Regions from separate parts of the Massilia sp. X63 genome, predicted to be linked through region 2. Evidence: predicted binding sites of a transcription regulator. Region 2 holds the regulator's gene; the other holds the start of a gene.
The links. The regulator NrdR, encoded in region 2, represses ribonucleotide reductase genes. The targets are predictions, from matches to a motif close to CACNANATNTNGTG.
Positions count from the first base shown of each region.

Region 1 (5,197 bases), on a different contig from region 2:
TGCTGAAGATCATGGGCGACAACGTGGCGCGCGTGAACCGCATGGTCGAGGACATCCTGCAGCTGTCGCGCAAGGTGCAGCCGAACGGCGAGCCGCTGCGGCTGGCGGCTTTCCTCGCCGAGCTGAAGGCCGAATTCTGCGAAACCCATGACCTGGCCGATGATATAGTCCATGTCGGCGACGCCGGCGACAACACGGTGCGCTTCGATCCGCTGCACCTGCACGAAGTGCTGCTCAACCTGCTGGGCAACGCGATCCGCTATGCCAGCCGGGCGCCCGCCAGCATCCGCATCTTTCCGGCGCGCGACGCCGCCGGCCGCATCGAGCTGCACGTGCAGGACGACGGCCCCGGCATCACACCCGAAGTGCGCGCCCACCTGTTCGAGCCGTTTTATACGACCTCGAGCAAGGGCACCGGGCTGGGCCTGTACCTGGCGCGCGAGCTGTGCCTGAACAACGACGCGAAGCTCGACTACGAATACCGCTTCGACGCCGCCATGGGGCCGCGCCGCGCCAGCGGACGCTTCGTGATCAGCTTTTCGCAGCCGGCCCGCGAAGGCCAGGCTGCCTGACAGACAGAGAGAACCATGACCGCACCCCGCATCCTGGTGGTCGACGACGAAGCCGACCTGCGCGAACTGCTCGAGATCACCCTGCTCAAGATGGGGCTGGACGTCGACAGCGCCGCCACGCTGCGCCAGGCGCGCGGCCTGGTCGAGGAACACGACTACGCCCTGATCCTGACCGACATGCGCCTGCCCGACGGCCTCGGGCTGGAGCTGGTGCGCGAAGTGAGCGCCTCGCACAAGGGCACGCCGATCGCCGTCATCACGGCCTACGGCAGCGCCGAGAACGCCGTGGTGGCGCTCAAGGCGGGCGCCTTCGACTACATCTCCAAGCCGGTGGCGCTGGACGCGCTGCGCCTGATGGTGCGCTCGGCCCTGAAGCTGCTCGATGCTCCGGCGGCCCGGCCGGACGGCGCCGCGCCCGGCTCGCGCATGATCGGCGACTCGCCGGCGATGGCGGCGCTGCGCGCCCAGATCGGCCGGCTGGCGCGCTCGAACGCGCCGATCTCGATCACCGGCGAATCGGGCAGCGGCAAGGAACTCGCCGCGCGCGAGATCCACGCCCAGAGTTCGCGCGCCGGCAAGCCCTTCGTGGCGGTGAACTGCGGCGCCATTCCCGAGACCCTGATGGAGGCCGAGTTCTTCGGCTACCGCAAGGGCGCCTTCACCGGCGCCGCCGAGGAGCGCGACGGTTTCTTCCAGGCGGCCGACGGCGGCACCCTGATGCTGGACGAAGTGGCCGACCTGCCGCTGCCGATGCAGGTCAAGCTGCTGCGCGTCATCCAGGAGCGGCGCGTGCGCAAGATCGGCGCCACCAGCGAGGAGCCGGTGGACGTGCGCATCATCAGCGCCACCCACCAGGACCTGGCCAGGTGCGTGGAGCAGGGCAGGTTCAGGCAGGATTTGTTCTATCGCCTGAACGTGATCGAGCTGTCGCTGCCGCCGCTGCGCGAACGCATCGACGACCTGGCCCCGCTGGCCGACGCGATCCTGGCGCGCCTGGCCGGGCCGGGACAGGCGGCGCTGGGGCCGGGCGTGCTCGAGGCGCTGCGCGCATATTCCTTCCCGGGCAATATCCGCGAGCTGGAAAACGTGCTGGAGCGGGCGCTGGCCTTCGCCAACGACGGCGTGATCCAGGTGGGCGACCTGTCGCTGAAGGCGGCGCGGCCGGGCGAGGGCCAGGCGCGCACCGCGGCGCCATCGGCGCCGGCGCAAGCCGCGACGCCCGAGTCCGGGCGGGAACCGGCGCCCGCCGCGCAGGCGGCCGCGGCGCCGGCGCCGCAGGCCCTGTCGCTGCTCGGCCCGAACGGCCTGCCCGGCAACCTGCCCGAATACCTGATACAGGTCGAGCGCGACATCATCGGGCGCGCCCTGCAGCAGACCCAGTTCAACCGCACCCAGGCGGCGAGCCTGCTCGGCATCAGCGTGCGCCAGCTGCGCTACCAGATGCAGAAGCTGGACATCTGCGCGCCGGACGACAACGCCTGAGGTTTGCCCTGCAAAAGCAAGACCGGCCATGTCATCATGTTGTCTTTTCGCCAGTGCAAAATGCAGCGCTTCAATGCGGCGCGCATGGCGCTGATGAAGTCTTGTGCAGGCTTCCCGAACAAGGTTAGCGCTCACTCACCGCATACTGCCCGTCGTTTGGCTGAAGCTGGGTTGTCAAGCCCATGCACCAAAAAAAACAAAAAAAATTGAGAAGGTATTCACTTGCCCTGACCTAGGTCAGGTACTACAATTAGTCTCATCTCAAGATCGAACACTAGATGTAGTGGTACTGAACCGGAAGCAACTAGAGTTTGACCGCCGTTCAGGTTCGACTTGAAGCTTGCTCCGCAAGCCACTGATTCAACAGCGATTTCTACCCTGCCGCATTGCGCTCTTGCTTGGTTGCCAGTAAGAAGTTCCATCTGGCGGGGTATCGCTTTGCTTAAAATTTTGTCGGCTTGACAAGTCCGGCTAAGACAAACCACGGCAGGTTCGGCTGCCCACTGGAGGCTCAATGCAAACAGCACAAGACATTTCGATCAATCCGCACGTCGCACCCGGCGCGTCGGCCACTGCCACTCCGGCGGAGATCGCTGCGCGCGGTGACTACCGTGTCATCCGCCGCAACGGCGCCGTGGTCGCTTTCGAGCCGCACAAGATCTCGGTCGCGATGACCAAGGCCTTCCTCGCCGTCGCCGGCGGGCAGGGCGCCGCCTCGGCCCGCATCCGCGAGCTGGTGGAACAGCTGACCAACAACGTGGTGGCCGCGCTGGTGCGCCGCCAGCCGAACGGCGGCACCTTCCACATCGAGGACGTGCAGGACCAGGTCGAACTGTCGCTGATGCGCTCGGGCGAGCATGACGTCGCGCGCGAATACGTGCTGTACCGCGCCAAGCGCATGGAAGAGCGCAAGGCCGCCAAGGAAGCGCTTGGTGGCGCCGCCGTGGCCGCACCGCAGATCAATGTGGTCGACGGCGGCCAGCGCCGCGCGCTCGACGTGAACGACGTCTACGCCCTGGTCAACGCCGCCTGCTCGGGCCTGGAAAAGCACGTCGACGCCGACGCCATCGTCGCCGAGACCCTGAAGAACCTGTACGACGGCGTGCCGGTCGAGGAGCTGCACAAGTCGGCCATCCTGGCCGCCCGCGCCCTGATGGAAAAAGACCCGGCCTACAGCCAGGTCACCGCGCGCATCCTGCTGCACACCATCCGCAAGGAAGTGTTCGGCAAAGAGGTGCCGCAAGCCGGCGCCGCCGCCGAATACATCACCTACTTCCCGCAGTACGTCGCCAAGGGCATCCAGAACGAGCTGCTGGACGAAGCGCTGGGCACCTACGACCTCGAGCGCCTGGCCAAGGCCATCGTCGCCGACCGCGACCTGCAGTTCGGCTACATCGGCCTGCAGACCCTGTACGACCGCTACTTCCTGCACGTGCGCGAAACCCGCATCGAGATGCCGCAGGCCTTCTACATGCGCGTCGCGATGGGCCTGGCCCTGCGCGAAGCCGACCGCGAAGCGCGCGCCATCGAGTTCTACAACCTGCTGTCGTCGTTCGACTTCATGAGCTCGACCCCGACCCTGTTCAACTCGGGCACCCGCCGCTCGCAGCTGTCCTCGTGCTACCTGACCACCGTCGGCGACGACCTGGAAGGCATCTACGACGCCATCAAGGAAAACGCGCTGCTGTCGAAGTTTGCCGGCGGCCTGGGCAACGACTGGACCCCGGTCCGTGCACTGGGCTCGCGCATCAAGGGCACCAACGGCAAGTCGCAGGGCGTGGTGCCGTTCCTGAAAGTGGTCAACGACACCGCCGTGGCGGTAAACCAGGGCGGCAAGCGCAAGGGCGCGGTCTGCGCCTACCTGGAAACCTGGCACATGGACATCGAGGAATTCCTCGACCTGCGCAAGAACACCGGCGACGACCGCCGCCGCACCCACGACATGAACACCGCGAACTGGATTCCGGACCTGTTCATGAAGCGCGTGATGGAAAAGGGCTACTGGAGCCTGTTCTCGCCGAGCGAGACCCCGGACCTGCACGACAAGGTCGGCAAGGCCTTCGAAGAAGCCTACGTCGCCTATGAAGCCAAGGCCGCGCGCGGCGAAATGACCGTGTACAAGAAGGTCGAAGCACTCGACCTGTGGCGCAAGATGCTGTCGATGCTGTTCGAGACCGGCCACCCGTGGATCACCTTCAAGGACCCGTGCAACATCCGTTCGCCGCAGCAGCACGTCGGCGTGGTGCACTCGTCGAACCTGTGCACCGAGATCACCCTGAACACCAGCGCCGACGAGATCGCCGTCTGCAACCTGGGCTCGGTGAACCTGCCGCAGCACATGAAGGGCGAAGGGCTGGACCACGCCAAGCTGCAAAAGACCATCCGCACCGCGATGCGCATGCTCGACAACGTCATCGACATCAACTACTACGCCGTGGACAAGGCGCGCAATTCGAACCTGCGCCACCGTCCGGTGGGCATGGGCATCATGGGTCACCAGGACTGCCTGCACATGATGCGCGTGCCGTTCGCATCAAGCAAGGCAGTCGAATTCGCCGACAAGTCGATGGAAGCGGTCTGCTACTACGCCTACCTGGCCTCGACCGAACTGGCCGAAGAGCGCGGCCGCTACGAGACCTACGAAGGTTCGCTGTGGGACCGCGGCATCCTGCCGCAGGACTCGATCAAGCTGCTGGCCGAGGAACGCGGCGGCTACCTGGAGCAGGACACCAGCGAATCGATGGACTGGAGCGTGGTGCGCGAGCGCATCAAGCAGTTCGGCATGCGTAACTCGAACTGCGTGGCGATCGCCCCGACCGCGACCATCTCGAACATCATCGGCGTGTCGGCCTGCATCGAACCGACCTTCCAGAACCTGTACGTGAAGTCGAACCTGTCGGGCGAATTCACCGAGATCAACGCCTACCTGGTGCGCGACCTGAAGGCGCGCGACCTGTGGGACGAAGTGATGATCGCCGACCTGAAGTACTTCGACGGTTCGCTGTCCAAGATCGACCGTGTGCCGCAAGACCTGCGCGACATCTACGCCACCGCGTTCGAAGTCGAGCCGAAGTGGCTGGTGGAACAGGCTTCGCGCCGCCAGAAGTGGATCGACCAGGCCCAGTCGCTGAACATCTACATGG
Region 1 covers NZ_JBFTEF010000002.1:222,910-228,106, reverse strand. The annotation lists gene AB3347_RS05165 (PAS domain-containing sensor histidine kinase) at 1-572, shown strand, start outside; gene AB3347_RS05160 (sigma-54-dependent transcriptional regulator) at 588-2,054, shown strand; gene AB3347_RS05155 (ribonucleoside-diphosphate reductase subunit alpha) at 2,569-5,197, shown strand, end outside.
Region 1: the regulator NrdR is predicted to act here: its motif matches at 2,327-2,340, upstream of AB3347_RS05155 (ribonucleoside-diphosphate reductase subunit alpha).

Region 2 (5,197 bases):
CGTGCCAATTGCCGATTTCGCGCCAGCCGACGCGCATGCCCGGCCCGCCCGGCGTGTCCGGCGCGGGCGCCAGCCCGGGGACCGGGGATTGCGCCGCTGCGCTTGCCGCTCCGGACGGTTCGGCCGGTCCGGCCGGTCCGGCCGCGCCGGGTGCGAGCAGCTTGCGGTAATAGGCCTGCACCGCCACCTGGGTGGTCGCCACGCTGCCGAAGCCGAGCGCGGTCACCCGGTACAGCAGGCTTCCCTGCGCGGCCGGCATGCGTTCGATGAGATAGCGCGGCGCACTGGCTGCGAGCGCAGATTCTCCTGTCGGGATGCGGGTGCCGGTGAAAGTCCCGAGCGCGACCGCCGGCCCTGCTTCGTCCGCCAGTGCGACGAAGATGTCGCCGGCGTCCAGCGCATGCGCACACAGGCCCTCGTAGGGTGCGCCGCCATGGCAGCCGGCGGCGAATGCGTCCGCGGTGGCGCCGGCCAGCGCCGCGGCGCGCGCCGAGGCCGGGTCGGCCCCGCCCTCGATGTCGTGCTCGGCATCCACCAGCGCCGCCATGGCGCCGCTCAGGGCCAGCAGCCGGTCGCGCTCATGGCCCGCGGCACGGGCGCCGCTGGTGGCCGTGCGCGCGCCGGCGATGCTGGTCGCCAGCACCGCCAGCATCAGCAGCAGAGCGGCCAGCAGCGCGACGCCGCACTGCCGCGCCGGTGGCCTTGACTGCCGGGTCGGGGTCTTCATGCTGGCCCTCAGCGGCTGCGCGCCGGCAGCGCGATCGTGGTGCCGAACACCTTGCGGTAGCGCGGCGCATCCGCGCCCGACAAGGCGTCTTCGCCCAGGCGCGTGCCGGCATCGTCGCCGCCCGCCAGCGCGCCGTAGTCGCCCCCGAACAGGTCGTAGACGGCATCGCGTGCGCCGGCCAGGCTGCTGGCCGGTCCGTGCAGCAGCAGCGCCACCCGCACGCTCGCCACCTGCTTCCAGTGCGTGCGCCGGCGCAGGTCGGCTTCGCGCTCGGCCGCGCTGGCGCCGGCCAGCGCCAGCGCGGCATCCAGCTCGGCCAGCGCGGTGGCGTTCACGTAGCGCTCGGGCGCGCCGTCGGCGTCGCCGTCGAGCCCATACAACACCTGGAAGCCGTCGACCGCGCCCACCACGGCGTCGGCCGACCAGGCGCCGGCGCCGCGGTACTTGCAGCGCAGCTCGGACTCGCCCTGCGCATTGCGGGCCACGTAGAAGATGCTCCAGCCCTCTTCGTTGCGGTGCACGCTGAAGCCGGCGCAGTCGAGCGTGGTGCCGTCGCCGTTGGGCGGCGCGCCGGTGCCCGGAAAGCGCACCGCCAGCACGTCGCTGCCGTTGACGGCGTTCGCGCCGCTGGCGCCGTCGATTCCGAAGCCGGCCTTGCTGACGCTGTGCGCATCGAGGCCGGCCAGGCGCGCAGGCGCCGCCGGATCGGGGCCGCCGCCGTTACCCTCCCAGTCGGCTGCGGCGGACTGCCTGACCGCACGGGCGATCGCTTCCAGCGCGTAGCGTCCGGCCTCGTCCATCGCCGCCGTTTCCGCCTGCGAGGCGAAAGCGCGGTTGGCCCAGATGAACAGGCTGGCGGCGGCCAGCAGCACGCCCAGGCCGATCGTCATCGCGACCAGCAGCGCGGCGATCGTCATGCCGCGCTGGCGCAGCATAGGGATACTCATCGGATCACCCCGACATAGCCGGGGGCGTCGCCGGTGCCCTGCCAGCCCAGCTTGACGACCGGCAGCGCGCCGGCAGCGCCGTCGCAATGCCAGCGATAGCGCCTGGCGCCGCCGTCCCAGGGCGCGCCGTCGCGGCACACGGCGATGCGGCCGCGCGGGAAGTGCGCGTGGACAGCCTGGCGGATCTCGTGCAGGTCGAACTCGGCCAGTTGGGACGGCGAGCAGCCGGCGCTGCCGAAGCAGTGCGCGTCGGACGCGGGCGCGCCCTCTGCAGCATCGTAGGCGAAGGCCAGATAGGGATTGGCGCCGTCGGGCAAGCCGGCGACCGCGGGATTGACCTGCATGCGCGCGCCCAGTGCGGCCGCCAGCTGGGCCGCCTCGGACATCAGCGCCGATTGCTGGCGGGTGCGCTCGGCGCTCAGCTGCGTGGCGCCCGCCCCGACGATGCCGACGGCCAGCACGAACAGCGCGACCAGCACTTCGACCAATGTGAATCCGTGCCAGCCTGCCTGCACTCGCTTGCGCACCATATTCCTCCCCTGTCGGCATCGAGAATCGGGCGGCGCCCCGATACGGACCGCCACCTGCGAGCTGCGAAGTTATCAGGCGAGCAAAGGCGAGCCGTGAGCTGGCGCAATCGTGTCCGGGGAACTGCTGGGATCGTGGGACGGCGCGATGGGCGCAGGCCTGCGGGACTTACTTAGAGAAAATTACTTGCGCGGGTGGCCCACTTCGGCCAGCGCTTCCTGGAACTCGGCCAAGTCCTCGAAGTTCTTGTAGACGGAGGCGAAGCGGATGTAGGCGATCTTGTCGAGCCGCTTGAGTTCCTGCATCACCAGTTCGCCGACATAGCCGGTGTCGACCTCGCGCCGGCCGCTGGTGAGAAGCTTTTCTTCGATGGTGGCGACCGCGGTGTCGATGGCTTCGGCCGCGACCGGGCGCTTCCTCAGCGCCAGCATCAGGCTGTCGCGCAGCTTGTTCGACGAGAATTCGGTGCGGCTGCCGTTCTTCTTGACGATGATCGGCATCGACAGTTCGATGCGCTCGTAGGTGGTGAAGCGCTTGTCGCACTTCGCGCAGCGCCGGCGCCGCCGGATGGCGTCCCCCTCCTCGGACACGCGGGTGTCGAGGACCTGGGTATCTTCGTGCTGGCAGAACGGACATTTCATGGCGCCGGATGCTTCAAAATGGGCCGCACAAGAACATGCGCTGCGCGGCCCAGGGTTGCTTCTTACTTGGCGTAGACCGGGTACTTGTCGGTCAGCTGCTTCACTTCCGCCTTGACGCGCTCGATGGTCGCGGCGTCGTGCGGGTTGTCCAGCACGTCGGCGATCAGGTGGCCCACCTTGACCGCGTCTTCTTCCTTGAAGCCGCGGGTGGTGAAGGCCGGGCTGCCCAGGCGGATGCCCGAGGTGACGAAGGGCTTCTGCGGGTCGTTCGGGATGCCGTTCTTGTTGCAGGTCATGTGGGCCTGGCCGAGGACCGCTTCGGCTTCCTTGCCGGTGAGGCCTTTCGAACGCAGATCGACCAGCATCACGTGCGACTCGGTGCGGCCCGACACGATGCGCAGGCCGCGCTCGGTCAGGGTGTTGGCCAGCGCGGCGGCGTTCTTGACCACCTGCTTCTGGTATTCCTTGAACTCGGGCGACAGCGCTTCCTTGAAGGCGACTGCCTTGCCGGCGATCACGTGCATCAGCGGACCGCCCTGGATGCCCGGGAAGATCGCGGAATTGATCTGCTTCTCGTATTCGGCCTTCATCAGGATGATGCCGCCGCGCGGGCCGCGCAGCGACTTGTGCGTGGTCGAGGTGACGAAGTCGGCGTGCGGCACCGGGTTCGGGTATTCGCCGGCGGCGATCAGGCCGGCGTAGTGGGCCATGTCGACCATGAAGTAGGCGCCGACTTCCTTGGCGATTTTTGCGAAGCGCTCGAAGTCGATGCGCAGCGCGAAAGCGGACGCGCCGGCGATGATCATCTTCGGCTTGTGCTCGCGCGCCAGGCGTTCCATGGCCTCGTAATCGATGTCTTCCTGCTCGGTCAGGCCGTAGGAAACGACGTTGAACCATTTGCCGGACATGTTCAGGGCCATGCCGTGGGTCAGGTGGCCGCCTTCGGCCAGCGACATGCCCATGATGGTGTCGCCAGGTTTCAGCATGGCGAAGAACACGCCCTGGTTGGCCTGCGAGCCCGAGTTCGGCTGCACGTTGGCGGCTTCCGCGCCGAACAGCTGCTTCAGGCGGTCGATCGCCAGCTGCTCGGCGACGTCGACGTATTCGCAGCCGCCGTAGTAGCGCTTGCCCGGGTAACCTTCGGCGTACTTGTTGGTCAGTTGCGAACCCTGCGCTTCCATCACCGCCGGCGAGGTGTAGTTCTCCGAAGCGATCAGTTCGATGTGATCTTGCTGGCGAACGTTTTCCTTCTGGATGGCATCCCACAGTTCCGGGTCGATATTGGCGAGCGTATGATCTTTGGCAAACATGTAAAACTCCAATCGAGAGAAATACCAGGCAACGGGCAGCGCGTAAGTGGCGGGACCGGCAGGCGCACAGGCAGCCCGCGATACGACACGTACCGTTGGTGGCTGCCCAGGCGAACGGCGAATGGCATCTCACGTTCCCCGGTGGGTGTCCACCTTTGCCGGGCGCGGCAAAGGAGCGCAGCGCACGGTGTTTCGCCAGTTACGTGAGACGTAAATTGAGAAGATTGTATGTGATCCGGGCCCCTTAGGGCAAGAAAAGTGCTGTCTGCTTTGCAAGCTCCCGGGCGCGCAATGCGGCGCCAGCAGGCTGGTAGCCATTTCGGCTACAATTTTCAGCTCCTCTGCTCTCCAGGACCCACCATGATCGTCTTCATCACCGGCGCTTCGGCCGGCTTCGGCGCCGCGATGGCGCGCATTTTCGTCCGCAACGGCCACCGCGCGATCCTGGCCGCGCGCCGCACCGAGCGTATCGCCGAACTGGCAAGCGAACTGGGCGAAGCTGCCCTGCCGGTCACGCTGGACGTTACCAGCCGCGCCTCGATCGAGGCCGCGCTGGCCGGACTGCCGGAAGGCTGGCGCGACATCGACGTGCTCATCAACAATGCCGGGCTGGCGCTGAACACCAAGCCGGCGCACGAAGTGCCGCTGGAAGACTGGGACACCATGATCGCCACCAACTGCCAGGGCCTGGTGACCATGACCCGCGCCGTACTGCCGGGCATGGTGGCGCGCGGCAGCGGCCTGGTGATCAACCTCGGCTCGGTGGCGGGCCACTACCCCTACCCGGGCGGCAACGTCTACGGCGCCACCAAGGCCTTCGTCGAGCAATTCACCTTGAACCTGCGCGCCGACCTGGTCGGCACCGGGGTGCGCGCCACCAACCTGGCGCCGGGCCTGTGCGGCGGCACCGAATTCTCCAACGTGCGCTTCAAGGGCGACGATGCGGCCGCCGCCAAGGTGTACGAAGGCACGGTGCCGCTCACGGCCGAGGACATCGCGAACACCGCCTACTGGATCGCCACCCTGCCGCCGCACGTCAACGTC
Region 2 covers NZ_JBFTEF010000001.1:85,975-91,171, reverse strand. The annotation lists gene AB3347_RS00405 (hypothetical protein) at 1-727, opposite strand, end outside; gene AB3347_RS00400 (PilW family protein) at 736-1,674, opposite strand; gene pilV (type IV pilus modification protein PilV) at 1,671-2,204, opposite strand; gene nrdR (transcriptional regulator NrdR) at 2,385-2,843, opposite strand; gene glyA (serine hydroxymethyltransferase) at 2,906-4,153, opposite strand; ZMP/ZTP riboswitch at 4,251-4,366, opposite strand; gene AB3347_RS00380 (SDR family oxidoreductase) at 4,514-5,197, shown strand, end outside.